Regions from separate parts of the uncultured Spongiibacter sp. genome, predicted to be linked through region 2. Evidence: predicted binding sites of a transcription regulator. Region 2 holds the regulator's gene; each other region holds the start of a gene.

Region 1 (7,370 bases), on a different contig from region 2:
TCAACGATTTTATCGTCGAGCAATTGCACTCCCGAGTCGCCCTTGTGGAGAACATTGGCCACTATATTATTGATGCTGGCGGCAAACGCCTGCGCCCCCTTCTCAGCCTGCTGAGCGCCGGCGCGCTCGGCAAGATTGACCACGACCACATTCGCCTAGCAGCCGTTATTGAATTTATCCACACTGCGACCTTGCTGCACGACGACGTTGTAGACCTTTCTGCACTGCGCCGGGGACGACCGACGGCCAACGCTGAATTCGGCAATGCACCCAGCGTGCTGGTTGGCGACTTCCTTTACTCACGCGCGTTTCAGGTATTGGTTAGCATTGGCAACATGCCGCTCATGGCATTACTGTCTGACACGACCAATACCGTTGCCGAGGGCGAGGTACTTCAGCTCGCGAGGGCAGGCAACCCCGACACCGATGAAGACACTTACTTCAATGTCATTCGCAGCAAAACCGCCGTGTTATTTGCGGCCGCGTGCTCGGGCGCCGCGCTGCTGTCAGACCAAAATAGCCAACAACAAGCCCTGTATGACTACGGCTTAAATCTCGGCATTGCCTTCCAGCTGATTGATGACATTCTGGACTACGAAGGCGACCCCGCCGAGACTGGTAAAAATGTTGGCGACGACCTGGCAGAGGGCAAACCGACCCTGCCACTGATCTTCATATTGCAGAACGGCAGCGCCACACAAAAGCAGCAAGTTCAACGCGCCATTAGTGAAAAGTCGGCGGACGAGCTTGACAGCATTGTTGCAGCCGTTAAGCAAAGCGGCGCTCTAGACTATTGCCGAGATGCTGCCCAGAAATACAGCCAGGCTGCTATTCATGCACTACAGTCCCTCCCGCCGAGCGCCCACAAAGACGCTCTTAGCAAGCTGTGCGAACTGGCCCTTCAAAGAAAAAGCTAGGCAGCGGTCGCAAAAGGACGGCGATTTCATATAACGGTATGAATATTGCGTTATTATCGGCAGTAATGGGCTGCGATAATGCGAAGAGCGCCCACCACGGAAGAACGGGAGAAATCAGTGGCACCAGCAACACCGAGTCGCCGAGGCGAAATCTGGCAAACACTCGCCTCACTCAAGAGTGCGTGCTCAAAGCAACCATTAAAACAACGCTTCGCCGAACATGCGGATCGCAGCACGCAATTCAGCACGGAGTTGGGCGCCCTGTTTATCGATTACTCAAAGCAGCATATCGATAGCGACATTGCCAAGGCCCTGCACGCCCTCGCCCTCGATGCAGGCGTGCCCGAAAAGCTTAACGCTATGCGCAGCGGCGCGCTGTGCAACAACACCGAACAACGCAGTGCAAATTACGCCGCACTGCGAACGTGGGCGTACTCCCAACACAGCAGCGACCCCGCGATTCACACAATGTACGAAAATATGGCGGCGATCAGCGCAGGCCTGCGCAGCGGCGAACTGTGTGGCTGCACCGGCAAACCCTACAGCCATATCGTCAACATCGGTATCGGCGGCTCTGACTTTGGCCCGCGCCTGTTTACCGAAGCCCTGAAAGAGAGTGCAGAAGCCGCTTTTGAATGCCGCTTTTTAGCCAATATTGACCCGAGTTGCACCAACGAAGCCCTCGCCGATTTGCCCGCCGAGAGCACCCTCTTCATCGTTGCCTCGAAATCTTTCGGCACGCAAGAAACCTTAGCCAATGCCGCAGCGGCAAAGCGCTGGTTGGAACAGGCTCTACCGGGGCAGGATATCGGTAGGCATTTTATTGCCATAACCGCCAACCCCGACGCCGCCGCCAAGCTGGGGATTGCGCCAGACCTCACCCTCGCCGTGCCGAGCTGGGTAGGCGGGCGCTTTTCCGTCTGGTCTGGCTTTGGCCTTATCGTCGCCGCCAACTACGGCTGGCCCTGCTTCTCAGAAGTATTATTAGGCGGCGCGGAAGTTGACGAGCACATGGCAAGCAGCAGCCTTGAGAGCAACCTGCCCGCTACACTCGCGCTATTGGATGTGTGGTATCGCAACAGCTGGAATATCAGCTCTCACGCCATCCTGCCCTACTGCAACCGCCTCAAGCAGCTCCCCGACTATCTCCAGCAGCTGTTTATGGAAAGCGCCGGAAAAACGGTGGACCGTAGCGGCCACGCCCTGCCGCAACAGAGCGGCGGCGTAATATGGGGTAGCGAAGGCACCAATGGCCAGCATTCCTTCCACCAATTACTCCACCAGGGCAGCGACATCATTCCCTGCGACTTTATTGCCACGCTCAAAAACAGTGGCAAAGCTCTCGACCAACAGCAAGCCTTACTAGCGAACTGCTTTGCACAAAGCCTGGCGCTTATGCAGGGCAAATCTGCCAAAGAGGTGGAGCAAGAGCTACTACGGGACGGCTTCAGCCCTGACGAGGCCGCACAACTTGCCAAACATAAAGCCATGCCAGGCAACCGCCCCAGTACCACAATTTTGATGGACGAGCTCAGCCCCCGCGCACTCGGCAATTTGATCGCGCTGTACGAATATCGACTGATCTGCGCGAGCTTCATCTGGGACATCAACCCCTTTGACCAATGGGGGGTAGAACTTGGCAAGCAGTTAAGCCACCAACTACTGGGGAGCCTCCGAGGCGACACAGACAGCGACACCACCCCCGACAGCTCGACAGCGCAACTCATCGAGCGAGCCCGACGCGCCAATAGCTAATAACCGGACGCACTCACCACAGAAACAAAAAAGCCGGGCTATGCCCGGCTTTCTAACAAGCAACAGAAACCGCGCTTATAGCTGGGTTAGCAGCTCCTCAGTTTTCTGCTTCATCAGCGCCATGTCCGCCTCACTCTCAACGTTCAAGCGTACAACCGGCTCGGTGTTGGACATGCGCACATTAAACCGCCAGCCGTCAAAATCCATACTCAGACCGTCGGTATAATCAACGCTGCTTGCCTGCTCGGCATATTTTGCTTCAATGGCAGCAATACTGGCGCGCGCATCGTCGACCTCGCGATTAATTTCACCACTGCAGGGAAACTTGGCAACGCGCTCTTCGACCAGCGACGACAAGGCCGCAGACCTCACCGACATCAGCTGAGTAACCAGCAACCAGGGAATCATGCCACTATCGCAGTAAGCAAAGTCCCTGAAGTAGTGGTGGGCACTCATTTCACCGCCGTAGACCGCATTTTCCTTGCGCATTCGCTCTTTAATAAAGGCATGACCGGTTTTGCTCTGTACCGCCTCGCCGCCGCGCGCCTGAACAATATCGACGGTGTTCCAGGTTAAACGCGGGTCGTGAACCACTTTTTCGCCTGGAGCATTCAGCAGGAAAGTCTCGGCAAGCAAGCCCACAACGTAATAGCCTTCGATGAACTCGCCGCGCTCATCGAAAAAGAAACAGCGATCAAAGTCACCGTCCCAGGCAATACCCAGGTCAGCACCGTGCGCCTTAATGGCATCAATAGTGGGTTGACGATTCTCCACCAAAAGAGGGTTCGGCACGCCGTTCGGGAAGTTGCCATCAGCTTCGTGATGAACACGAATAAATTCAAACGGCAAATGCGGTTCCAACAGATCAACCACACGCCCAGCGCCACCATTACCGGCATTGACGACGATTTTGAGCGGCTTGAGGGCAGATACATCTACGTAGCTCAACAAGTGCTCGACATAGGCCGCACTCGTATCAAGCGACTGAAGCTGGCCACGCACCGCTGCCGGGGCTGAAAATTCGTTCTTCTCAGCAAGGGCTTTAATATCCAACAGGCCAGTGTCGCCGCTGATTGGCTTCGACTCCTCACGCACGAACTTCATGCCGTTATAATCTTTGGGATTATGACTCGCGGTGACGGCAATACCGCCATCCATTTCTGCATGCGACGTGGCAAAGTAAATTTCTTCTGTTCCACACAGGCCGATGTCGTACACATCGACCCCTGCATCGCGCAAGCCGTTAGAAACGGCTGCTTTTATTACCTCACTACTCAGGCGAATATCGTGCCCAACGACAACCTTCTTTGGCTTGATCACCTCAGCAAAGGCGCGACCAATGCGATAGGCAATATCTTCGTTGAGCTGATCGGGGATGCGACCGCGAACATCGTAGGCCTTAAAACAGCTTAGTTCTTGCACCATGAATCAACCCTGCCCGTCTTGATAGATGTTTTCGTAGACGTAGTTTGTCGCTTCGATAAATCCGGGCACGCTGCCGCAGTCAAATCGGCGGCCTCGGAATTTATACGCCAGCACGCAGCCGTTTTGCGCCTGGGTCATCAGTGCATCTGTCAGCTGAATTTCGCCGTTTTTACCCGGAGGAGTGTCGCGCAAAATATCGAAAATATCGGGCGTTAGAATATAGCGACCAATAACCGCGAGGTTACTCGGCGCGTCTTCAGCCTTGGGCTTCTCAACCATATCTTTTACTCGGTAGAGGCCACCACCCATATCATCGCCAGCAATAACACCGTATTTCTCGATGTTCTCCATTGGCACTTCCTGGATGGCGACAATGCTACAGCGGAACTGGTTATACAGCTTCACCATTTGCGCCATCACACCATCTTCGCCCGGATTCACGCACAGGTCATCGGAAAGAATAACGCCGAAGGCCTCATTGCCCACCAGGCTTTCACCGGTAAGAATGGCGTGCCCCAAGCCTTTCATTTCGCGCTGGCGCGTCATCATAAAAGTGCCTTCGCTCAACACTTTCCGAATACTGGTCAGGTAGGACTCTTTGCTGGTGCCCGCTATTTGGTTTTCAAGCTCAAAACTAATGTCGAAGTGATCAGCAATGGCGCGCTTACCGCGACCCGTTACCAGAGCAATTTGCTTAAGCCCCGCCTCAATAGACTCCTCAACACCGTACTGAACCAGTGGCTTGTTGACGATCGGCAGCATTTCTTTGGGCATCGACTTCGTCGCGGGTAGGAAGCGGGTACCGTAGCCGGCAACCGGAAAGAGACATTTCCTGATCATATTACTTGTGCATCCTGTGTTTTTTTGAAATAGCTCAGTCCGTAACGAGCCTTGTGAACGAATTTTCCCAGCAGTGCAGCAGATTCGCAATCACCGCGTAGCCTACTTTGCCCTGCTTACCAAATTATTACAGCAATGATCAGGCCAATGTTGACATTTTTGTGTGCTCAGCAGGCCCTTATGCTACTATGCGCGCTACAAATTTCTCACTGGCAAGTCTTTTTCTTATGTCTCTTACCCATAAAAATAGCTTTACAAAAGAAGAACTCATTGATTGCGGCCACGGCCGGCTCTTTGGCCCGGGCAACCCCCGCCTTCCCGTCGACAATATGCTCATGTTAGACCGCATCACTCATATTAGCGGCGAAGGTGGCGAATACGGCAAAGGCCAACTGATCGCCGAGCTCGATATCAACCCCGACCTATGGTTTTTCGACTGCCACTTTGTTGGCGACCCGGTCATGCCCGGCTGCCTGGGGCTCGATGCCATGTGGCAGCTAGTGGGCTTTTTTCTCGGGTGGCGCGGCAACAGTGGCAAAGGCCGCGCGCTGGGTGCCGGCGAAATTAAGTTCACCGGACAAATTTTACCCGACACCAAACTCGTTACCTACACACTCAACTTCAAGCGACTCATTGAACGCAAACTGGTTATGGGTATCGCCGACGGCGAGGTCGCTGTCGACGGGAAAGTTATCTACACCGCTAAAGATCTGCGGGTTGGCCTGTTCAAAGACGACGCCAGCTTCGCGTAATAACAATGCCACTAGCGTGGCAAACAAGACTCACTGACAGAACAAACATACGCTACGAGGTAGACATGAAACGTGTTGTAGTTACGGGGATGGGTATCGTCTCCAGCATTGGCAACGACATCAAACAAGCTTTGGCTTCGCTCCAAAATGGTGCATCCGGCATCACACATAACGACACCTACAAGGAAATGGGCTTTCGCAGCCATATTTCAGGCTCCATTAAAGACCTGGATTTAAAAGCCCACATTGATCGCAAGCAACTGCGCTTCATGGGCGACGCGGCAGCCTATGCTTACATCGCCATGCAAGAAGCGATTGCCGACTCCGGACTTGAAGACAAGGATATCGATAACGAGCGTACTGGCATTATTGCCGGCTCTGGTGGTGCCTCTTCGGCCAACCTCATTGAGTCTGCCGATACACTGCGCGAGCGCGGCGTAAAACGTATTGGGCCCTACCGGGTTACCCAAACCATGGGCAGCACCGTATCTGCCTGTCTGGCCACCCCCTTTAAAATAAAAGGTGTGAACTACTCTATCTCTTCAGCTTGCGCCACCAGCGCACACTGCATTGGCAACGCTGCTGAACTGATTCAGCTGGGCAAACAAGATGTTGCTTTTGCCGGCGGCGGCGAAGAAGAACACTGGTCGCTGAGCTGCCTGTTTGATGCCATGGGCGCGCTGTCTACGAAGTACAACGACACCCCCCAGCAGGCCTCCCGACCCTACGACGCTAACCGCGACGGCTTTGTTATTGCTGGCGGTGCCGGCATGATCGTTCTGGAAGAACTCGAGCACGCCAAAGCGCGCGGCGCAAAAATTTATGGCGAATTAGTCGGCTACGGCGCCACCTCCGACGGCTATGACATGGTTGCCCCAAGTGGCGAAGGCGCGGCGCGATGCATGCGCCTGGCCCTGCAAAATGTCAGCAGTGAGGTCGACTACATCAACTCACATGGCACCTCGACGCCGGCCGGCGATATGCAGGAGCTCAAGGCCATTAAACAGGCCTATGGCGAACACCCCATCCCCGTTATCGGTTCAACCAAGTCACTGGCCGGGCACTCTCTGGGGGCTACCGGCGTTCAAGAAGCCATCTTCTCGCTACTGATGATGCAAAATAACTTCATTGCCGCCTCCGCCAATATCGAGGAGCTGGATTCGGAAGCCGCCGGCATTCCAATTGCGACAGAAAAGCGCGAAAACGTGACGCTCAATACCATTATGTCTAACAGCTTTGGCTTTGGTGGCACTAACGCGAGCCTGGTGTTTAGTCGAGTTAACGACTAGCCCAAAAGCACTTGCGCATAAAAAAGCCCGCTTCTGCGGGCTTTTTTGTATGCCAAGTACGGTTATTCTTTTCGCTCTAGGCACCCAACTCAGCGAAAGAAAGACAATCGATAACCTCTCCACGCCTAAAGGTCGTACCCGGCGGCACAATTGCCAATGCATTCGCCCACGCCACTGAACTTAGCGCCCCGGAGCTTTGCTGCGGATGCAAACTCAGCACGCCCCCCTTCAGGCGCACACGCAGATACTCTTGCCGACTACCTGGCTTTAGCCATTCGAAGTCCACCGTCGCCTGAACGACGTCGGGCATCGGGTCGCTGATGCCTTGCATGGCCAACAAATACGGCCTGACGAGCAGGCAGAAGGTGACAAAACTCGACACCGGGTTGCCC
Region 2 (7,370 bases):
CAACCCCAAATTCAGCCCCTCGATAATCACGTTGCGCAGCATCCAGTTACCGTCGCGCCCACGGCGAAGGGTATAAACAACTTCATAGGGCTCAGCGCGCTCGCCGTAGATGTGCTGGCGCACGCCGACGCTACCGGACAAATCCGCATCAGCAGGCAGCGGAAGTACTTCTATTTTGTTGCCATTGAAACCAAGCAGACCCTTTGCGTAGGTGTTGATCAAACCGTCTTTGAAGTTCTTGGTAAAGCGAATCACATTGTCGCGAAATTGCTCCCGCTCCTCTTTGGTGCGCAAGCTCTGGTAATACGCACGACTGCCGTATTTGCCCATTACCCCGCGAGCAAAGCTCTGGAAATCCACAACCTCATCCATAATTCGACGCACTTCGTCGTTAAAGCGTTGCGGATCTTCGGCAACGTACTCGCGCGCCTCTTCAATCACTTTCATCAATTCCTGCGTGGTACCCGCCACCACTTCATGAGGCCCGCGCTGTGCGTCAGCCGCCGACACGGCGCCCGCAAATACCACCAAACCCAGCGCCAAAAGCATTTGTTTGAACATTTTTTATCTCCGATAGTTAAGCCACGACCCGCATTACCGCGAATAGCCTGCCCTACACCCTTGCTAAGACAGCAGTTTACGGAATTGGCTCCCCGCACGACGACGAGGTAAACCTGTTAATTTTTCACATTGGAAATTATCATAGCGAAAATTAGCCGCCGCTTAACGGCATTATTGCAATAACGAGGTTTCCTCCCAACGATGGCATCTTCTTATCTCGACACTGCTAAACGCGTTATTCGCATGGAAGGAGACGCCGTCGACGCGCTCGGCGAGCGTATCGATGACAGCTTTAATCGCGCCTGCGAACTTCTTCTAAACTGCAAGGGCAGAGTCGTTGTCACCGGCATGGGTAAATCGGGCCACATCGGCAACAAACTGGCGGCGACCCTGGCCAGTACAGGCACCCCCGCATTTTTTGTACACCCCGGGGAGGCCAGCCACGGCGATATGGGGATGATTACCGCCGGCGACGTGGTGATAGCCCTGTCAAACTCGGGGTCAACTGCAGAACTGGTCACCCTGATCCCGCTGCTTAAGCTGCTGGCCGTACCCGTGATCGCCATGACGGGAAAGCCCAACTCGGAGCTCGCCAGCAGCGCGGATGTCCATCTCGACGTCGGCGTAGAACAAGAGGCCTGCCCACTGAATCTTGCCCCGACATCCAGCACGACCGTAACACTTGTAATGGGCGATGCGCTCGCCATCGCGTTACTGGAGGCCCGCGGCTTCACCGCCGATGATTTTGCCTTCTCTCACCCCGGCGGCGCGCTGGGTCGACGCCTGCTGCTGAAGATCGACAATATTATGCACACCGGGGAAGCCATACCGCACATCAATACTGGCGCCAAGCTCAGCGATGCCCTGCTGGAAATGAGCAGTAAAGCGCTGGGTATGACCACGGTACTCAATGAAGACGGCAGCCTGGCGGGTATTTTCACAGACGGCGACTTGCGGCGCGCGATCGACCGCGGCATTGACATTCACCAAGCGAAAATAGACGACGTGATGACCGCCAACTGCCGCAGCATCAAGCCCGGCACACTGGCCGCAGAAGCACTGCGCATTATGGAAGATAATAAAATCACCGTCTTGGTCGCTCTGGACGATCACGCAAAACCAGTAGGCGTGATCCACACCCACGACCTGCTTAAAGCCGGCGTCGCCTAAAACAGGGAACACCATGCAAACCATTCTCGAAAAAGCAAAAACGGTCACCCTACTGGCAATGGATGTCGACGGCGTACTGACCAATGGCAGCCTCTACTTTGGCAATAGCGGCGAGGAAATGAAAGCGTTCAGCATCCTTGACGGGCTGGGTATTAAACTGCTGCGCGACGCCGGCATCCGCCCCGCCATAATCACCGGCAGAACCTCTGAACTGCTGCTGCGACGCGCGCGAGAACTGAGCATCGAGTTAATCTACCAAGGCAGGGAAGACAAAGGCACGGCACTCGAAGAACTGCGCCAAGACCTCAAGCTAAGCTACGATCAAATCGCCTACGTGGGTGACGATTTACCCGACTTAGCCGCGATTCGAGCAGCGGGCCTGGGCATTACCGTCGCCAATGGTCACCACTTCGTCGCTCGCCATGCCGACTGGCAAACGCGTGCCGCAGGGGGCAGTGGCGCTGTGAGAGAGATCGCCGAGCTTATTTTGATGTCTCAAGGCAAGCTCAACGACGCACTTGAGCAGTTCCTGTAAATGGCTGCGCCGTCATTCAATATCAACGCTGCATCGGTCCTATCGGTACTGGCCGCTATCGCGGGCACCGTGATCTACCTCACGCAATTTAGTGAGAGCGGGAAATTGAGCCTGACTGACAGCTTCGAAGCCATCCCCGATGTTGACTCCCACCTACAGGGCATCGAAGGCTTGAAATATCGCCAAGACGGCAATGTGGCATACCGCTGGCGCGCCGACAGTGCCGAACGCATGATTTCCTCGGGCAACATCCAGCTCAATCAGCCCTTCTACATCGGCAATATCGGCGAGCAGCGGCCGTGGACGGCGCAAGCCATTACCGGCACACTGTCACAAAATGGCCAACAACTGCAGTTGCGTGGCAGTGTTGTTGTTGAAGACTTAATTCGCGAAGCACAAATCCACACAGAGCAACTCAGCATTGACCTGGAGCAAAGCCTGGTAGCAACGGATCAGCCACTGCGACTGCAACTACCCAATGGCGAAACCCAGTCGGAGGGCATGACGGCCGACCTCGTTAACGAGAAAGTCGAGCTGCTCGCGAAGGTAAAAGGACACTATGAACCGCAATAATCTACGCACCTTCGCTATTAGCGCCCTGCTCTGCCTCGCCAGCAGCGTGCACGGCTTGCCCGATGACCGCCGCCAGGCCATCAACCTCAGCTCAGATAAAGCCACCTATGAAAACAATCGCGGCATTTACACGGGCAACGTCAATATGTCGCAGGGCAGCCTGATTATTCGCGCAGACAAGCTGATTATTGTCGAGGCTGACAGAAAAGTAACCAAGGTTATTGCCCATGGCAGCCCCGCCCATTTTGAGCAACAACCCCGCGCCGGGGAAGGCGTCGTGGTCGCCAGTGCCCGACTCATAGAATACAGCCTAAATGCCGAGGAAATCCTGCTGCAAAAAGATGCCACCATCCGACATCAGGGCTCCAAGATCAGTGGCGATCGCATTGTATACAGCGGGCGCAAGCAAATGGTCATTGCCGATGGCGGCAGCCACAAACTCGATGGCAGGGTACAAATGACCCTACAGCCTCAGCAGGGCGTGAGTGATACCGATAGCCCTGCTCCAAGCACCACCCCCGACACCCCGGAGACTCCCCGCTAACATGCCCGTATTGAAAGCCAGCAACCTCGCTAAAGCCTACAAAGGCAGAGAGGTAATCAAAGACGTCTCCCTGAGTATTAACAGCGGTGAAATAGTCGGCTTGTTGGGTCCCAACGGGGCGGGAAAAACAACCTGTTTTTACATGATCGTCGGCATCGTCAACGCCGACCGCGGCCGCATTCAGCTCGACGACAAAGACCTGACACCGCTTTCCATCCAAGGTCGGGCCAAACACGGCGTCGGCTACCTCCCTCAGGAAGCATCCATATTTCGGAAGCTGAGCGTCGCTGACAACATCATGGCGATATTGGAGACCCGCAGCGACCTGAACCGCAAGCAACGCAAAGAAAAGCTCGATGCACTGCTACAAGAATTTCACATTGCCCATATTCGCCAATCGCCGGGTATGGCGCTCTCGGGCGGGGAACGGCGCAGAGTAGAAATTGCACGAGCACTGGCCACCGAGCCCAGTTTTATTCTGCTCGACGAGCCCTTTGCCGGGGTAGACCCCATATCGGTGAACGATATTCAGCAGATTATTCGCCACCTGCAGGCGCGCGGCATCGGCGTCCTAATTACCGACCACAACGTGCGAGAAACCCTCGATATCTGCGAAAAAGCCTACATAGTTGGCGAAGGTCGCATCGTTGCTGAGGGCAATGCCGAGGCCGTGCTCAACAACCAAATCGTGCGGGACATCTACCTCGGCGACACATTTACCCTTTGATCAAAAAATCGGCACAGCAATTGCTTTAAACGCCTATTGCAGCGGTGCGGCTGCGGGACTACACTGACCCTGAAGCATCGTCGTTTATGGCTACATAACGGCATTTAATCCCTCAGGTATGGTTGTAGTAGAAGTCATTGCCTATGAAACAATCGCTCCAGCTAAAAGTCGGTCAGCAGCTGACCATGACGCCCCAGCTGCAACAGGCGATTCGTTTATTACAGCTCTCCACCCTCGACCTTCAACAGGAAATTCAGTCGGCACTGGACTCCAACCCCCTGCTGGAAGTAGAGGAAGACAGCGACAGCCCGGAACCCCAGAGCAGCAACAGCCAGAGCGAAAGTAACGCCAATGAGGCTGACAGCAAAACGACCTCTGCTGAGGAGGCGCCCAGCAACGACGCTGACAGTGAATGGGCCGAGCGCAGCGACATCCCCGAAGATTTGCCGGTAGACAGCCAGTGGGAAGACGTCTACCAAAGCTCCGCACCTAGCTCCTCCACGGCCGGTAGCGCCGACGACGACTACAACAATGACTATCGCCACGGCAGCTCAGAGTCGCTCCAGGACCACCTGCGCTGGCAACTCAACCTCAGCCGGCTTTCAGAACTTGATCGCATCGTCGCTGATGCCATCATCGACGCGATCGATGAAAAAGGGCGGCTCACCGTCAGCCCCGAAGAGCTGGTGGACGCCTTCGACGACGACGATATCGAAATAGAAGAAGTGAATGCCGTCCTTCACCTCATCCAGCAGTTTGACCCCCCAGGTGTTGGCGGCCAGGACCTTCAAGAATGCTTGCTGATTCAACTTCGACAGCTCTCCCCAGACACCCCATACCTGACTGAAGCGCTGCAGATTGTCGAGCAGCATATGCCGCAGCTCGGCAACCGTGATTACAACCAAATCATGCGCCGCTGCCGGCTAAAAGAAGACCAACTGCGCGACACCCTGGCACTCATTCAAACGCTGAACCCCACTCCTGGTGACTGCGTGGGTAACGACGAAACGGAGTATGTGGTACCAGACGTATTCGTCAGCAAAAAAGAAGGCCGCTGGCTGGTTGAGTTAAACCCGGACATCGCCCCGAAAATACAAATTAACAGCCACTACGCATCGCTAGCCAAAGACAGCGGCACCAGCAGCGACAAAGACTATATTCGCGACAACCTCCAGGAAGCGCGCTGGTTCATTAAAAGTCTGCAGAGCCGCAACGAAACACTGATGAAAGTCGCCACCAAGATTGTTGAGTACCAGCGCGGATTCCTGGAGTACGGCGACGAAGCGATGAAACCGCTAGTGCTCCACGATATCGCCGATGCAGTGAGCATGCATGAATCGACGATCTCACGGGTTACCACGCAAAAATATATGCATACCCCGAGAGGCATCTACGAACTCAAATATTTTTTCTCCAGCCACGTCTCGACCGATACCGGAGGAGAATGCTCCTCCACGGCGATTCGTGCACTAATCAAAAAATTAATTGCCGCAGAAAATCCCAAAAAACCGCTAAGCGACAGCAAAATCACCCAACTGTTGGCCGAGCAAGGCATCAAAGTTGCCCGGCGAACCATTGCAAAGTACAGGGAATCACTAGTCATTCCGCCCTCTAACGAACGGAAAAGACTGGTCTAATAAGGCCCCAAAAGGCCCAAACAACGCGCCGGGAGGCGCCGGATGTTCTCAGCGATGAAGGAGCAAGATATGCAAATAACCGTCAGTGGTCACCATGTTGAAGTTACCCCGGCACTTCGCGATTACGTCAACAACAAACTCGCCAAGCTGCAACGGCACTTCGACAATATCACCAATACCGACGTTACCTTGTCAGTAGAAAAGCTGGTTCAAAAAGCTGAAGCCACCGTACATGTGGCTGGCGCCGATCTGTTCGCCACCTGTGAATCAGAGGATATGTACGCGGCCATCGACAGCCTCACCGACAAGCTCGATCGCCAGCTTATTAAACACAAGGAGAAAAACCTGGGCCACTAAAGGCCCGGGGATGTTCCGGAAACGTAAACATGACCCTTGATTCAATACTCAGCCCCGGACGTACCCACTGCGGTACGTCTGTGGGCAGCAAGAAACGCCTACTGGAACAAATTTCTATTTTTGTCAGTGAGGATAATGCGCAATTCAACGCCGACGAACTGTTCAACGAACTGCTCGCCCGCGAGCGACTCGGAAGCACAGGTATCGGGCACGGGGTTGCGATTCCCCACTGTCGCAGCCAGCAGTGCACCGAAATTACCGGCATGCTGCTTAAACTTGCCGAGCCTATCGACTTCGAAGCGATAGACGATCAACCCGTGGACTTAGTGTTTGCGTTGATCGTTCCTGCCGAAGCACACGACGAACACATTAAAGTGTTGGCAAGCTTGGCCAACGCCTTCAACGATGACGCTTTCCGCCAGCAGCTTCGCAGCGCAGACAGCGACAGCAGTCTTTATGAACGTGCGGTAGCGAGCTAGGCGTGAAGCTTATTATTCTCAGCGGCCGCTCAGGTTCGGGCAAAAGCACGGCGCTGCACCAGCTCGAAGACGAAGGTTTCTACGCCATCGACAACCTGCCGGTGTCACTGCTACCCGCACTCGTTACCGAACTCTCTCAAAGCACACTGAAAGTTCATCAGCAGGTTGCTGTCTGTATCGATGCGAGAAACTCACAAACGGAGCTCGCCCGCTTCCAAGAACTGTGCAAACAAGTTCGAAGCCTGGCCAGCTTGCGTATTCTTTTTTTGGATGCCAGCGACGACAAGCTCATTAAGCGTTTTAGCGAGACCCGTCGACGGCATCCACTGAGCACCGACTCCCAGCCGCTTAGCGACGCGATAAAGCAAGAGTCTGCGCTGTTGGAGCCCATTGTCGCCGAGGCATCGCTGACCATAGATAGCAGCGACATGACTGTGCATCAATTGCGCGCCACCATACGTGACCGCGTTCTCGGCGTCGACGCTAGCCGCATGGCACTACAACTAAAGTCCTTCGGCTTTAAGCGCGGCCTACCCATTGATGCCGACCAGGTCTACGATCTGCGCATGCTCCCCAACCCTCACTGGGACGAGGCACTGCGCAGCCTCAGCGGCCGCGACGAGGCCGTTCAGCACTTCCTCGATGCCCAGCCGCAAGTCCAACAGATGTATAGCGACATACTCACTTACCTGCTGCGCTGGCTGCCTGAGATAGAATCTGCCGGTCGCAGCTACTTCACCATCGCGATCGGTTGCACGGGTGGACAACATCGCTCAGTATACATGGC
Region 3 (7,370 bases), on a different contig from region 2:
GGCGGTACTCACCCTGCTCATCTTTGTGATACTTCACCGCCATACCGTCGGTGCGTGTCACCTCATCCGGCATGCGTTTAGTTTGCTGGAAGCGAATATTCGGATGCGTAATTTCCGGGCTGGGAAAACCGGGAATACTGAGCTTCGCCTGCTCGCGATTCTCCGGCAGATCTTCCACGACACCAAAATTAAGCGCGTTACCCAGGCAGGCAGAAACACAGGCTGGCTTTAAATTTACTTCCAGGCGATCAACGCACATATTGCATTTGCTCACCTGGCCTTTTATTGGGTCTAACTGCGGCGCATTGTAGGGGCAAACCCACGTGCAATAACCGCAACCAAAACAGGTTTCCGGGTCTTGCAATACCGCGCCATACTCAACATGTTTGGTATAGGCGCGCGTTGGGCACCCCTTCAAACACACCGGATCGTCGCAGTGATTACAGGCCATTGAGATATTCATGCGCTTGAAATCGGGGTAACTGCCTCCCTCGACATAGCCCACTGAGCGAAAGCTGATATGCGCTGGGTTATCATTTTTTTCACTGCACGCAGCCTCACAGGCGTGGCAGCCAATGCAGTTGTCGGCGGTAAAGTGAAAGGCGTGTTGCTTGTTGCGATTTGGGTTGCTGCCCACGCCTGGCTCTTCATTGATAAACATTTCGCGCCCGGCAGGAACAGCGCCGCCGCTGCGAGCGATCAGATCAATGGGCGCCTCATAGTAATTCACCTCAGGCGCGCCAGACTCTTTCAGGAAAGCGTACTGCGGCTCATCGTCTCGAACCTTCCACATAAACTAAGCCCTTCTTGGTGTAATGGGGGATGTCACGGCTAACACGGCCAACTAGAAAGCCCGGCGCTCAACGTTGAGTCGCGCCGCCTCCTTTTGATCAATATGTTCAATGCGCACGGCACACTGCTTGAAGGCTGGCTGGCGGGAATAGGGGTCAAGCAATCCCAGCGACAGCCGGTTAACACAGTCGTGATAATGCATGGGGATAAACAGCATATTGCGGGGAACCCGCTGCGTGAGCTGCACCATAACGACAGCGTCGCCGCGACGCGACACCAGACGCACATAGCTCTGGTGGCTCACCCCGGCCGCGCGCGCGGAGTCTGGATTCATTTCCATGTAAGGCGTTGGACTGAACTTATTGAGGTTTCCAATTTTTCCGGTTTTAGTGCGGGTGTGGAAATGCTCCACGACACGGCCGCTGTTCATCCAGAAAGGATAGTGCTCATCCGGTACCTCATTGTCCTCGATGTAGTCCATGGCCAGCAGGTTGGCGCGCCCGTTTGCAGTGGGGAACACGCCGTCGCTGTACAACCGTGGGCTACCCGTTTCATCACCCTCGCGCATCGGCCATTGGATGCCGCGCTGCGCTTCAATCAGATCATGGCTCATGCCGGAGATATCCAAATTCCGGCCACGACCTTTTGACAACTGCTTCATTTCATCGAAAATTTCAGAGGTCGTCTCGGGAAAAGCGATTTCCCTGCCCCGCTCAAAACGTTTGGCCAGCTGCGAGAAAATCCAATGATCGGGCTTGGCGTCGCCCGGCGGCGAGGTAAACTTGCGCACCAAATTTACCCGCCGCTCAGTGTTCGTTTGTACCCCTTCTTTTTCCCCCCACACGGCAGCGGGAAGATAAACATGGGCATAGTCGACCGTTTCACAGTCGCGGTAGCCGTCCTGCACCACCATAAATTCGAGCTTCTCCAAGGCCTTTTTAATTCGCGGTTGGTTCGGCATGGAGGTCAACGGGTTGGTGGCAACGATCCACAAGGCCTTAATATCGCCCGACTCTATCGCCGGAAAAATATCGGTCTGTTGCAAACCGCGCTTTGCCGGGAAGAAGGATTCATCAACCCCCCAAAACTGGGCCACCTCCTTGCGGTGCTCCGGCTTCTCAAGCATACGATAGCCCGGCAGGCCAGAGCAGGATGACCACTCCCGGGTGCCCATGGCGTTGCACTGCCCGGTAATAGACAGACTGGTCCCGCCGGGCACGCCGATATTGCCGGTAATCAGGTTGAGGTTATTAATGCCGCACACGCCGTCGGTGCCGTGGGTACTCTGATTAATACCCATCGTCCAGATACTCATTGCCGACGGTGCCTTTGCGTAAATGCGGGCCACATGCTTGATGGTGTCTGGGTCGATACCACATATCCGCGAGGCGGTGATGGGGTCATATTTTTCTACTGTCGCGACAAGCTCATCAAAGCCGTTGCAGTGAGCGTCTATATAAGCCTGATCCTGCAAGCCCTCCTTCAAAATGACGTGAGCTAAGGCATTTAGCAGCACCAGGTCAGTACCCGGTGTTATCGGTAAGTGGATATCGGCGAATTGCGCCAGCATGGTCACGCGCGGGTCGACAACAATCAGTGGAAACTTGCGCTTCTCCAACGCCTCTTTTAGTCGCCAATAAATAATGGGGTGTTGCTCAGGGAGGTTTGAGCCAAAGGCCATCAGGCAGTGAGTATTTTCGAAGTCCTCGTAGCAGCCGGGCGGCCCATCAGCGCCGAAGGAGCGTTTATAACCGGACACTGCCGATGCCATACACAGTGTGGTGTTGCCATCGTAGTTGTTGCTACCAATTACCCCGCGAACCAATTTTCCCAGGGTATAAAACTCTTCTGTCAGCAGTTGGCCGGTGGACACAATCGCCACGCTATCGCGACCGTACTTCTGCTGGATTCGCATAAACTCCTCAGCCGTGCGATCGAGCGCGCTATCCCAACTGGCTGGAGAAAACGCGTCGTATATTCGGTCACGCATCAGCGGCTGCGTACCACGACCAGCGGTGCCACTCAGTTCATGCTCGAAGATACCCTTTATGCACAGCTTGCCCTGATTAACCGGCGCATTGCCCTTGCCGCGACTCGCCACCGGCTTTCCGTCGGCATTCAAACCGACCTCAATTGAGCACCCCGTGGAGCAATAACCACAGACGGCGTACTTCCAGTCCACTACCTGCTTGTCAGCAATCGTAATGGGCTTGCGTTTTCTGCGACCGAATATCATGAAATCCCTCATTGTTGCGCACTGTTTGTGTGCTAAACCGAGCCCGCGGGGGCTAAAAAAGCGCACCAACTTGGTGAATTGCCAAGCAAATCACCGCATCTACTCTGGATTTAACAAGAACTATGCCAACTAACTAAATCAGGCTGAAAGCCAGTAAATACGGCGGGCTATTCGGCAACACAGAACAACTCGCCCTCAATTGGGGCATGACAAGTTGGGGAATATTTAACAGGAGGGGGTCAAAATTCAGGCAAAAAAAAGGGGCCCTCAGGGGCCCCTTCCGGTATGCACTAGTCGCGATTTATTTAGCGACTTCTGCTTCCATTACTGCAACAACGCGGCGGTTAGCCTGACGGCCTGCCTTGGTGCTGTTGTCAGCGATAGGACGCTCTTCACCGTAACCAATCGCACTCAGGCGGCTGGCATCAATGCCGAACTCTTTAATCAAAGCACTGCGAACGGCGTCGGCGCGACGCTGAGACAGCTGCTTGTTGTAGGCCGCAGCACCAGTGCTGTCAGAGTGACCTTCAACAACGGCTTTAACACCACCGAAGCGCTTCATGAACTCAGCGACTTTCTTCAGCTCGCTGATTTGCGAAGCAGGAATCGCATCGGAGTTCAGTGGGAATTTCACGTCCATTTTGATCGACTCGGTGTGCTTGAGTACAAACTTACAACCGAATTTATCAACCTGGCGGCCCGCTGGTGTGTTAGGGCACTTGTCGCGGTAGTTAGGTACACCGTCACCGTCTTTGTCCAAGGCACAGCCTTTGGCGTCAACGGCAACACCTGCTGGTGTGCCTGGGCACTGGTCAGCACCATCTTCAACACCGTCAGCATCGCTGTCATTGCTTTGAACAGGCGCTGGAGCAGGAGCCGGCTTAGACTCGCCGCCGAACGCGTAGCTCAGGCCCAGAGAGACGATCCCGTCGTTAGTTTCATGATCGAAACCGTAGAAGTAACGAGCATCAGCACGCAGAGACAGAGGACCAGACAGTGCGTAACGGAAACCACCACCCAAGTTGGCCTGAGTAATTTCTTCTTCGCGTACCACGTCAAAGTTCACCACACCCATGCCAAGACCAATGGCCGCGTAGGGCTCGATCTTAGACTCAGTGTTGTAGTAGCGAATCGCGTTAGCAGAAATGAACGTTACTTCAGCGTCAGCAGCACTGTTGTTGTAACGGTTGTCAGCGTCAGCGTAGCTAACACCCACTTCCACACCCCAGTCCTTGCTGAGCTTTTGTTCAACGCTGAACAACGCCGCAGCAGTTTCTTCCAGGTCCCAAGCAGAATCGAAAACTTGATAACCTACGCCGGCATTTAAGTACCACTTGTTGCTGTGGTCATCTGCCATCGCTGGTGCGGCAATTACCGCAGCAATCGCAGCACCCATTAATTGTTTACGCATTTTGTAGCTCCCCTGATTATCACTTAGGTCTTCCGTCGCCCTACCTTAATGGTGGGTCTTGGCTCAAGAATAACACGCAAGTATGCCCTTGCACGCCTGCTTTTCAGTAATTTTACCGCGACGGCGTTGCAAAGAGTTATAGAAGCTCCGCAAGAAAGAAGCAACCACTATTCGCAACGCCACGCCCGCATCGAGAGTCTGGATTGAGTGAAAAGTTCACTCACCAAGACATTATTTCTTTTACAAACGGGATCGTCAGTCGCCGTTGTCGCGCCAGGCTGTGACGGTCTAAGTCGCTTAGTACGCCAAATAGCGCTTTTAGATCACGCTGGCAACGGCGATAGATAAACTCTGCGAGGGCCTCGTTAATATCCAGGCCCATAATTTGAGCACGATGACAAAGCGCGGCAATTCGCTCCTCCTCGCTAAGTTCAGAAAGGCGATAAACGCTAAAGCTCTGCAGGCGAGACGCCAGGTCAGGCAGCTCAATCGCCAACTGATCAGGGACCTCGGTGGATGCAAAAAGCAGCGAGCAGCCCCCGCCAAGCGCGCGATTATAAAGACTAAACAGCGCCACTTCCCAGTCGCTGCGGCCGGCAATGGCTGACAAACCGTCAATGCACACGAGGTCAGCCAAATCGGCATCTTCCAGTACCATTTCAGCGGGATAGCCCAGCAATTCTGCGGCGGGGATATAGCGCACCGAACGCCCCTGCGCGTCGGCCAACTGGCAACAGGCCTGCAACAGGTGCCGCCGACCGCTGCGCCCAGCGAGGTAAACCAGCTTCTCGCCCTGTCCCGTTGCCACCCCCTTTAAGACTGCTACCGGAAGCTGCTGCGACGGGGCGACATAGTAATTATCAAAGGTCGCTTCCGTATCGAGGCTAAGCGCGAGGGGCAACTGCGTTGACGCCATCAGTCCTCGTCCTCGTCTTCAAGCACCAGGGGGATTTCTCCACCTTCTTGATACCACTCGCTGCGCAAATACGCGTCGTGAAGATAGCCGGCCATCACCTTCATTACCGAGGCAACCGGCAGCGCTAACAAAATGCCAAGGAAGCCGAACAACTGGCCCCCTGCCAATATGGCAAATATCACCATTACCGGGTGCAGGCCAATCTTGTCACCCACCAGCGACGGGGTTAAATACAAACTTTCTAACAGTTGGCCAATACCAAACACCACTGCAACGCCCAGCAATTGCCAGGACAGGTCAAATTGAAAATACGCCGCCAAACCCGACGCAGCGATGCCCACGATAAACCCTAAGTAGGGGACAATACTGGCCAGGCCTGCCGCCAGGCCCAACACCAATGCCAGATCGAGCCCGAGGATAAACAAACCGACGGTGTATATCGCACCGAGCGATAACATCACCAAAAATTGCCCGCGCGCAAAGGCACCTAATATCTCGTCGCATTGGCGCGCGATATCAACATACAGCGCTTCGTGGGAGCGCGGCAGCAGCTTGCGAATTGCCGCCATCATCACATCCCAATCGCGCAACAGATAGAACGTAACAACAGGGATGAGCGTGATGTTCGCCACCCACGTCATCACCGCGACACTGGAGCCACTTATTTTTTGCCACACATAGACAAAAATGCCGCCTGCCGCATCCCAGTGTTTGCTGATCGCTTCTTTAGCCGTATCGATTGGCTGGGCCTGCTCAGGCAAATCCAAAAATCCACGCAACCCGGGCAGTGCCGTCTCTTGCAACCATCCAACCAGCGCGTATAAACGCTGCACCAGCAGCTGCATTTGATCCAGCAACAACGGCAAGGTGATTAAAAACATCAGCAGCGAGAACAGCGACAAGCCGCTGAAGACCAACACCACCGACATGGTTCGGCCCACGCCTCTGGCCTCTAAGCGGTCGGCGAGCGGATCCCCCATATACGCCAGCACTGAGGCAATGGCGAAAGGCATTAATATTGGGCTGAGGGCATTGAGCAACCACGCCAGCAGTAAAAGTCCCCCCAGCCACCATAACCAGCGAACATTCACTGTCATGGCTGCCCCTGCCAGATATAGTTGCCTTGCGTCGCCAGTGGCGACCGGCTGCGGCCTGCGCCCTCAGCGGCGCGGCGCAGGCGGCCGTCCAGTTGCAGATAGCGCTCGACTTTATCCATATCATCTTTCAACACCAATTCCAGCACCAACTCCTCGCCAAACGCCCACGCCGCATTCGCGTGCTCTATGACCGCAAGAGATTCCAGATAACTCACCATCTGCGCGTAGTCGTCAAAGCGCGCGAGGCCACTCACATGGATCAGCGTGCGCCCACCGGCACCGGCAACACTGTTGACCGCGTAGCGACGCGCTTGAACATCGGCAACCCGATCGACCGCTGCCGCCAGAAAGCCACTGTCTTGCTGACTCTGGGTATCAAAGCGTTCGCCACTCTGCTCATCGAGCAAGGCCCAGCTCGCCAACCACTGGCCAGTGGACAATTGGGAGGCCCGCCCCATAAGAATGAAGGGCGGCGCATAGCGTTGCGAGGCTTCGCGAACTCGGGCCTCGGGCATTTGCCACAAAGCCTGCGCACTCAGATTACCCGCATCAATCAAGTCAAATAACGGCAGCTGCAATGCCAGGCCACGACGTGCCACAGCATCCTGGAGCGCCTTTTCTAGGTCCGGGTGGCTACCGCTGCCGAGGAAGCTTCGCCCCTCTGGCGTGTCGACAACCAGCCACAGTAATACCGTGGGACGATTTGCCGACCACACCGGCAAACCGGCTGATTGAAGCACCGCATTGACCTGCCGAGGAGAGAACTTCATGTCCAGCCAAAGACGCTCTTCGCCATCGGTGTTTTCACGGCGATAACTGTAGCGAGTCAAAAATGGTTCGGGGGAAGCCAGTGCTTCAGAGAGTGCGGAGGACTGTGGCAGCTGGCCCTGGCCGGACACACGCACAAAGACTTGCTCC
Region 4 (7,370 bases), on a different contig from region 2:
CCGAGGTGAACAAAGCCGACAACGGCGTGGAAGTGACACTGAACAATGGCGAAACCATCAGCTGCGACCTGGTACTGTCAGCCGTGGGTGTTCGCCCACAAGTCGAACTGGCCAAGTCTGCGGGCATTGAAGTGAATCGCGGCGTGGTGACCAACCGCCTGCTGGAAACCAATGCACCCAATGTGTACGCCATGGGTGACTGCGCAGAAGTCGCTGGTCACGTGTTGGTATACGTCGCACCGCTGATGGCTCAGGCTCGCGCCCTGGCCAAAACCCTCACCGGCGAGCCGACTGAGGTGAGCTACCCGGCGATGCCTGTCACCATCAAAACACCTGCGTGCCCCGTGTGCGTGTCTCCCGCTCCTCGCGACGCGAAAGGCGAATGGCAAATCGAACAAGACGGCAACAATGTTGTCGCCAAGTTTGTCGACACGGCCACCGGCGACCTGCTGGGCTTTGCACTGACCGGCGAAGGCACCAAGCAAAAAATGGCGCTGCAGAAAGAACTGCCCGCCATCATGCCCTAAGCCTTAACGGCTGAGCATAATAAACCCCGCTACGGCGGGGTTTTTTGTGCCTGCACAAAAGCGCTACTGTCCGCTTTGCACATTGCCAGTGCATCAGCGCTGCGCTGAAATGCGGGGGCATAACGCTGCCTTGCCATTGCAAAACGATAATAACGAGACCGCCATGAGCCTTTACGATACCTACGTGCTGCCCGCTGTGATCGACAGAGCCTGCTCCATGCCTGCTGTTATGGAGGCGCGCCGCGACGTCGTGCCCCAATGCCAGGGCGCGGTGCTGGAAGTAGGTATGGGGAGCTGCATTAATCTCCCTCTCTACGATGCCAGCAAGGTGGACTATATCTGGGGCCTGGAACCCTCAGAGGGAATGCGCCGCAAAGCGCAAAAGAACCTGGCCGCCAGCGCATTGGATGTGCGCTGGCTCGACCTGCCGGGCGAGAAGATCCCGCTGGCCGATAACAGTGTCGACACCGTGCTGTTAACCTTCACCCTGTGCACCATTCCCGACTGGCGCAGTGCACTGGCGCAAATGCACCGCGTGCTCAAACCGGACGGCCAACTGCTGTTTTGCGAGCACGGCCTGTCAGAAGAACCTGCGGTGGCGCGCTGGCAAAATCGCATTACGCCGGTCTGGAAGCGCTTTGCCGGAGGCTGCCACCTGAACCGTCCCATTGCCGAGTTACTGCAAGAAGGCCATTTCACCATCGATCAACTCGAGCGCCGCTATCTGGAAAAAGCCCCGCGTATCGCCGGTTATGTCTACAGTGGCAGTGCCCACAAACGCGTTGCGGACTAGCCTCTACGTCATCGGCACGCTAGAGTGCGGCATAGGCCCGTCAAACGCTGGGCCCCACCAATAAAAAATTCGGACGCACTATGCCCAAACTCGCTTTGCACTGGCAAATTGCTATTGCCATTTCCCTCGCCGTTATCGCTGGCATGCTCGGCGGCGCCGATGCCGAAATTGCCGGCATTAAATTACTGGCGGTATACGCCTTTCTCGGCACGCTGTTTTTAAACGCCCTGAAGATGTTAATCGTGCCTCTGGTCAGCGCCTCGATTATCAGCGGCATGGCCGGTATTGGCGGCGACAATCTGGAGCGCCTGGGCGGTAAAACCCTGCTGTTTTACGCCACATCCAGCCTCATTGCGATTCTGATCGGACTGACGGTCGTCAATATTATCCAGCCCGGCGTCGGCGACACCGAAGCCCTCGCCTCCAGCTTGAGCAGCGACAACGCCGAGCTCAACGCCACCCTCGCCAAGGTCGAAGGCCGCAGCGCCGCCGATATTGTGCAAGTGTTTGAGCGCATGATCCCTCCCAATGTGATCGCGGCTGCGGCCAATGGCCAAATGCTGGGGCTGATATTTTTCAGCTTGCTGTATGGCTTTTTCCTCGCCCGCAGCGACTCCGAGCACGCGGAAGTTCAGCTGAACTTTTGGCAGGGCTTGATGGATATTATGACCAGCATGACCATGTGGGTGATGAAATTTGCCCCCATTGGGGTTTTTGGTCTGGTGGCAAAAACCGTCGCCGGCACCGGCTTTGACGCCTTTGCGCCCATGCTCAAATTCTTTTTTGCCGCCGCGCTGGCACTGGCGCTACACGCCTTTGTCGCCATGCCGCTGGTGCTTCGCTACCTGGGCAAAGTGCGGCCAGTCAAACACTATCAGGCCATGGCACCGGCAATGCTCACCGCCTTCTCCACCGCCTCCAGCTCTGCGACCTTGCCGCTTACGATGGAGTGTGTGCAGGACAAATCCGGTGTATCCAAACGCACCAGCGGCTTCGTGTTGCCGTTAGGCGCAACCGTAAATATGGATGGTACCGCCTTGTATGAGTGCGTAGCGGCCATGTTTATCGCTCAGGTCTACGGCCTGGACTTGAGCTTTGCCCAGCAGTTCACCGTGGTAATGGTCGCCCTGCTAACCTCGATCGGCGTGGCCGGCATTCCCGCCGCCAGCCTGGTGGCCATCTCCGTCATCCTTGGCACCATTGGTCTGCCACTGGAGGGCATCGGCCTACTGCTAGTGACCGACCGGATTCTGGATATGATGCGCACCGCGGTGAATGTATTTAGCGACTCCTGCGCCGCCGTGGTAATCGCCCGTAGTGAAGGCGAACAAACAGCCATTGCCATTAATCAGGGCAGCCGCCGATGAGCCAGCGCAAGCGTATCCCGCGCCTTAAAGGCAATGACTACTCGGAACAGGCCGCGCAACAACGCCGCAGCTTCATTGAAGAACAAACAGGTACGTCACTGACGAACACCCGGCATTACTCTCTCGACCCAGCAAGCCTTGAGGGAAATGCCGAGAACTTTATCGGCGTTGTACAAATGCCACTGGGCGTCGCCGGCCCCTATCGCATCAACGGTGAGCACGCTCAGGGCGACTTTTACATCCCCATGGCCACCACCGAGGGAACCCTGATCGCCTCCTATAGCCGGGGCATGAGACTGGTCACTGAATCGGGTGGGTGCACCGTCACTGTCGTCGACGAAGCTATGCAGCGGGCACCATTATTTGAATTGACATCTGCTCGAGAGGCACGGGCACTGGCGCAGTGGCTCGAGGCCAATTTTGAGGACATTAAAGCCGAGGCCGAAAGTACAACACGCGTTGGCACACTGGAAAATATTCAAAGCTGGGTAATCGCCAATAAACTGTTTACCCGCTTTAACTACCTAACCGGTGATGCCGCCGGCCAAAATATGACGGGCAAAGCGACCCACAAAGCGTGCCAGTGGGTCCTTTCAAACTTCACCGGCATTCAAAATTTTTCCTTGTCGGGCGGCATAGAAACCGATAAGAAGCACTCCCATATGAACCTGCTTCACAGCCGTGGAAAAAAGGTGGTCGCTGAAGCCGTCATTAAAAAAGAGCTGCTGCAGAGCCTGATGCGCGCCGAACCCGAACCCATGGTGCGCCTGCGCCAACGCACAATTGTTGGGAGCTTATTGGCTGGCTCAGCCTACAATGGCCCGCACTCGGCGAACGGCATTGCCGCGATATTTATCGCCACCGGACAAGACGAAGCCAATGTCGTTGAATCCCACGCCGGGATTGCCTTTATGGATCTCACCGACGACGGCGACCTGTATTACTCCGTCACGCTGCCCTCGATTATCTGCGCCAGCTATGGCGGTGGCACCGGCTTGGCGACCCAGCGTGAATGCTTGGAAATGATGGGCTGTTACGGTGAGGGCAAAGCCCACAAACTCGCGGAAATTATCGCGGCAACCGTCCTAGCCGGAGACCTATCGCTGGCAGCCGCCGTTGTTTCCGATGAGTGGGTATCCAGCCACGATCAGCTCGGTCGAAATCGCCCCTAATATTGAACCTGTAACTCGCCGACTATTCCTCTAGGCGCCGATACAGCGACCGCAGGCTGATACCGGCAATGTCGGCGGCTTTTTCCTTGTCGCCATTGCAATGCTGCAGCAGCGACTTGAGATACTGTTGCTCCTGCGCCTTTAAGTCCAGCCAGGGGCCCTTGTGAGGCGCGGCGGGACTTGGCGCGGGCTCTGCCTGGCGACCCTCTTGCCCAAAGCAGCGCTCCAGCACCGCGAGGTCGATAATACTGGAATGGGCGAAAATGGTGGCGCGCTCCAGGATGTTTTTCAGCTCGCGGATATTGCCCGGAAAATCATAGTCCTGCAGGCGCTTTACCGCAGAGTCGGTGAGGCGATAACCGCCATTGGGGCTGAGCTTTTTCAAGATCGAGCGGGAGATCAACGCAAGGTCGGCGCGGCGCTCACGCAGCGGTGGCAGGTGGATGGGAAAGGTATTAATCCGGTAGTAGAGGTCTTCGCGGAACTGACCCTCGGCGATCATCGCTGGCAGGTCTTTGTTGGTGGCACAGATCAAGCGGAAGTCGGCCAGCTGAGGTTGGGTGCTGCCCACCGCGCGATAACTGCCGGTTTCCAGCAGGCGCAGCAATTTTACCTGCATACCCAGCGGGACATCGCCGATCTCGTCCAGAAACAGGGTGCCGCCACGGGCCGACTCAAGTAGACCCGGTTTATTGCTCACCGCGCCGGTAAAGGCACCCTTCACATGGCCAAACAGCTCGCTTTCAAACAGGGTGTCGGTCAAGCCCGCACATTCAACGGTAACCATCGCCTTGTCGCAGCGCCCACCGGTGCTGTGGATCGCCTGCGCGGCCAGCTCCTTGCCGGCGCCGGACTCGCCGAGCAGCAACACCGAGGTGTCGTGGGGGGCAACCAGATTTATCAGCTCCAACATGGTGTTAAACGCCGCACTGCGTCCCACCATATGGTCGCTGCTGATCTCCGCACTGGCGCTGCGCACTGGCTTGAGCATTTCAATAAAGTAGCGCAACTCTCCATTGCGACCTTTAATGGGTAGCATCTCTACATCAATATGCTCGCGACCACGGGGGGTATTGTGGATATGCAGCACGCGCTCGCGCTCACCACTGTGGGTACACGCCTGAAGGGGGCAGCTCTCGCCCGCCTGGTCGCAGGGCTTGTCGTAGCCATGAGACACCCTGAAACAGTGATCGCCCACCGGCACGTCGCCAAAGCTTTGCTGGTAACGCTGATTACTCGCCACAATCTGGTAATCGGGCGTCAGTAGAATGGCCGGGTGCTCTAAGCCGTCGAGCAGAGACCGAAAATCGAGGTCGAGGTCTGTAGCAATTTGTCGCATCGTCTTTGCCAGAAATGACAGGTATTCTGACAAGACTGACACAAAACCTGGCACGCTGCGATACACATTGCCTTTTGCAAACCGCTCGCCTGATTTTTATCCATCAAAATCAATGCCTTGCGGAATTTTCGCGCACTGGCACACACATTGCTGTGTATCTTAGTACAAATCGGAATATTGGAATTCCGTTTAGATATATAGAGAGAGGAGCTTATGGATATCGACCCCCTTGTGCTGGCGCGCATACAGTTCGCCACCAATATCAGCTTTCATATCCTGTTTCCCGCCATTTCCATTGGCTTGGGCTGGTTGCTGCTGTTTTTTCGGGTGCGCTTTACCCAAACCGGCGACAAGGCCTGGGAATATGCCTATTACTTCTGGGTGAAGATCTTTGCCCTGACCTTCGCCATGGGCGTGGTCTCGGGCATTACCATGAGCTTCCAATTCGGCACCAACTGGCCGGGCTTTATGGAAAAAGCCGGCAATGTCGCCGGGCCGCTGCTGGGCTATGAGGTACTGAGCGCCTTCTTTCTGGAGGCTTCATTCCTGGGCATTATGCTGTTCGGTAAAGATCGCGTATCCAATCGCATGCACCTGATCAGTACCTTTCTGGTGGCATTCGGCACGACGCTTTCGGCGTTCTGGATTCTCAGCCTGAACTCATGGATGCAAACCCCCACCGGTTACTACCTGGAAGACGGCGTGGTCATGGTGGAAAGCTGGTGGGAAGTGATCTTCAATCCCTCTTTCCCCTACCGCTTTTTCCATATGGTAATCGCCTCTGTACTAACCAGCGCCTTCCTCGTTGCTGGCGTCAGCGCCTGGCGGGCACTGAAGAATGTCGACGGCCCCGCCACCTGGAAGATTATGCGCACCGGCGTGATGGTTGCCGCGGTGCTGGCCCCGCTGCAAATTTTCATCGGCGATCTGCACGGCCTCAACACCCTTGAACACCAGCCGGCAAAAGTCGCCGCCATGGAAGCCATTTGGGAAACTGAGGAAGGCGCCCCCTTCACTGTTGTCGCCCTTCCCGACGAAGAGAGCCGCAGCAATAAATTCGCGCTGGAAATTCCCTACGCCGCAAGCCTGGTACTTACCCACGAACTCAAGGGCGAAGTTAAGGGCCTGAATGAGTTTGTTGGCGAACACCCACCCGTCGCGATCGTGTTCTGGTCTTTCCGTGTGATGCTCGCCATCGGCGGACTAATGGTACTGGTTGCGTGGTGGGCCGCCTGGGCACTGCGAAGCGGCCGGCAGGCCAGTAAACCCGTACTCGCGGCGCTCTCAGCGATGACCTTCTCCGGTTGGATCGCGGTGCTGGCCGGCTGGTACGTTACCGAGATTGGCCGCCAGCCCTGGATCGTCGACGGCGTACTAAAAGTCCAGGACGTTGTCGCCGACCACAGCGCTGCCACCGTTAGCGGCACCTTGTTCGGCTATATCCTTCTATACCTGTTCTTACTGGCTTCTTACATCGGCGCGCTGCGCAATTTGTCGGCCAAGCCCGCTGCCTCGTTGATCTTAAACCCGGCTGGCACGGCGTCAGCCAACACCGGCGATAACACCGCGAAAGGGGGAGAATCGTAATGGAATACTGGCTACCGATTATCTATATGGCGGCAATGGGCTTGTCCCTGCTGATCTACGTTATTCTCGACGGCTACGACCTCGGTGTTGGCATGCTTATGCCGCTGGCCAACGACGCCGAAAAAGACATTATGGTCGCCTCCATTGGCCCCTTCTGGGACGCCAACGAGACCTGGATTGTGCTCGGCGTGGGGATTCTATTGATCGCCTTCCCCATGGCCCACGGCATCGTGCTCACCGAGCTGTATCTGCCGGTAACGATCATGCTGATGGGCTTGATACTGCGCGGCGTGGCCTTTGACCTGCGCGTCAAAGCGGGTGACCACCGCAAGGCGCTGTGGAATCGCGCCTTTTTCGTCGGCTCACTGGTCGCGTCGATGGCTCAGGGCTGGATGCTCGGCGCCTACGTCACCGGCCTGCAATCCAATACCACCAGCCTGCTGTTCTCGGCCCTCATCGCGTTAACCCTGCCCGCGCTCTACCTCACACTGGGCTGTGGCTGGCTGCTGATGAAGACCGAGGGCGACCTGCTCACCAAAGCCATTGGCTGGGCGCGCAAGTCCGTGTGGCCCATGGGCCTGGGCC

What was found. The regulator sigma-54, encoded in region 2, starts transcription at its own class of promoters, with help from an activator protein. The targets are predictions, from matches to a motif close to TGGCACANNNNTTGCNNT.
Region 1: galU (UTP--glucose-1-phosphate uridylyltransferase GalU) is a predicted target of sigma-54. The motif match lies at 5,067-5,084, and genes of this name have one in related genera.
Region 3: ABNS66_RS14405 (nitrate reductase) is a predicted target of sigma-54. The motif match lies at 3,139-3,156, and genes of this name have one in related genera.
Region 4: ABNS66_RS01540 (cytochrome ubiquinol oxidase subunit I) is a predicted target of sigma-54. The motif match lies at 5,335-5,352, and genes of this name have one in related genera.

Annotation. Positions count from the first base shown of each region.
Region 1 covers NZ_CAXGPO010000004.1:42,907-50,276, reverse strand. The annotation lists gene ABNS66_RS03470 (polyprenyl synthetase family protein) at 1-917, shown strand, start outside; gene pgi (glucose-6-phosphate isomerase) at 1,035-2,672, shown strand; gene ABNS66_RS03460 (phosphomannomutase) at 2,748-4,097, opposite strand; gene galU (UTP--glucose-1-phosphate uridylyltransferase GalU) at 4,101-4,937, opposite strand; gene fabA (bifunctional 3-hydroxydecanoyl-ACP dehydratase/trans-2-decenoyl-ACP isomerase) at 5,165-5,689, shown strand; gene fabB (beta-ketoacyl-ACP synthase I) at 5,755-6,978, shown strand; gene glp (gephyrin-like molybdotransferase Glp) at 7,055-7,370, opposite strand, start outside.
Region 2 covers NZ_CAXGPO010000025.1:15,412-22,781, forward strand. The annotation lists gene ABNS66_RS11340 (ABC transporter substrate-binding protein) at 1-561, opposite strand, end outside; gene ABNS66_RS11345 (KpsF/GutQ family sugar-phosphate isomerase) at 763-1,731, shown strand; gene ABNS66_RS11350 (HAD hydrolase family protein) at 1,745-2,266, shown strand; gene lptC (LPS export ABC transporter periplasmic protein LptC) at 2,267-2,839, shown strand; gene lptA (lipopolysaccharide transport periplasmic protein LptA) at 2,826-3,383, shown strand; gene lptB (LPS export ABC transporter ATP-binding protein) at 3,385-4,110, shown strand; gene ABNS66_RS11370 (RNA polymerase factor sigma-54) at 4,254-5,747, shown strand; gene raiA (ribosome-associated translation inhibitor RaiA) at 5,817-6,104, shown strand; gene ptsN (PTS IIA-like nitrogen regulatory protein PtsN) at 6,134-6,583, shown strand; gene rapZ (RNase adapter RapZ) at 6,586-7,370, shown strand, end outside.
Region 3 covers NZ_CAXGPO010000043.1:16,553-23,922, reverse strand. The annotation lists gene ABNS66_RS14410 (DmsC/YnfH family molybdoenzyme membrane anchor subunit) at 1-793, opposite strand, end outside; gene ABNS66_RS14405 (nitrate reductase) at 845-3,028, opposite strand; gene ABNS66_RS14400 (OmpA family protein) at 3,330-4,439, opposite strand; gene hda (DnaA regulatory inactivator Hda) at 4,660-5,355, opposite strand; gene ABNS66_RS14390 (AI-2E family transporter) at 5,355-6,452, opposite strand; gene ABNS66_RS14385 (DUF2066 domain-containing protein) at 6,449-7,370, opposite strand, start outside.
Region 4 covers NZ_CAXGPO010000002.1:42,083-49,452, reverse strand. The annotation lists gene ABNS66_RS01565 (FAD-dependent oxidoreductase) at 1-527, shown strand, start outside; gene ABNS66_RS01560 (class I SAM-dependent methyltransferase) at 691-1,320, shown strand; gene ABNS66_RS01555 (dicarboxylate/amino acid:cation symporter) at 1,401-2,687, shown strand; gene ABNS66_RS01550 (hydroxymethylglutaryl-CoA reductase) at 2,684-3,859, shown strand; gene ABNS66_RS01545 (sigma-54-dependent Fis family transcriptional regulator) at 3,882-5,198, opposite strand; gene ABNS66_RS01540 (cytochrome ubiquinol oxidase subunit I) at 5,412-6,785, shown strand; gene ABNS66_RS01535 (cytochrome d ubiquinol oxidase subunit II) at 6,785-7,370, shown strand, end outside.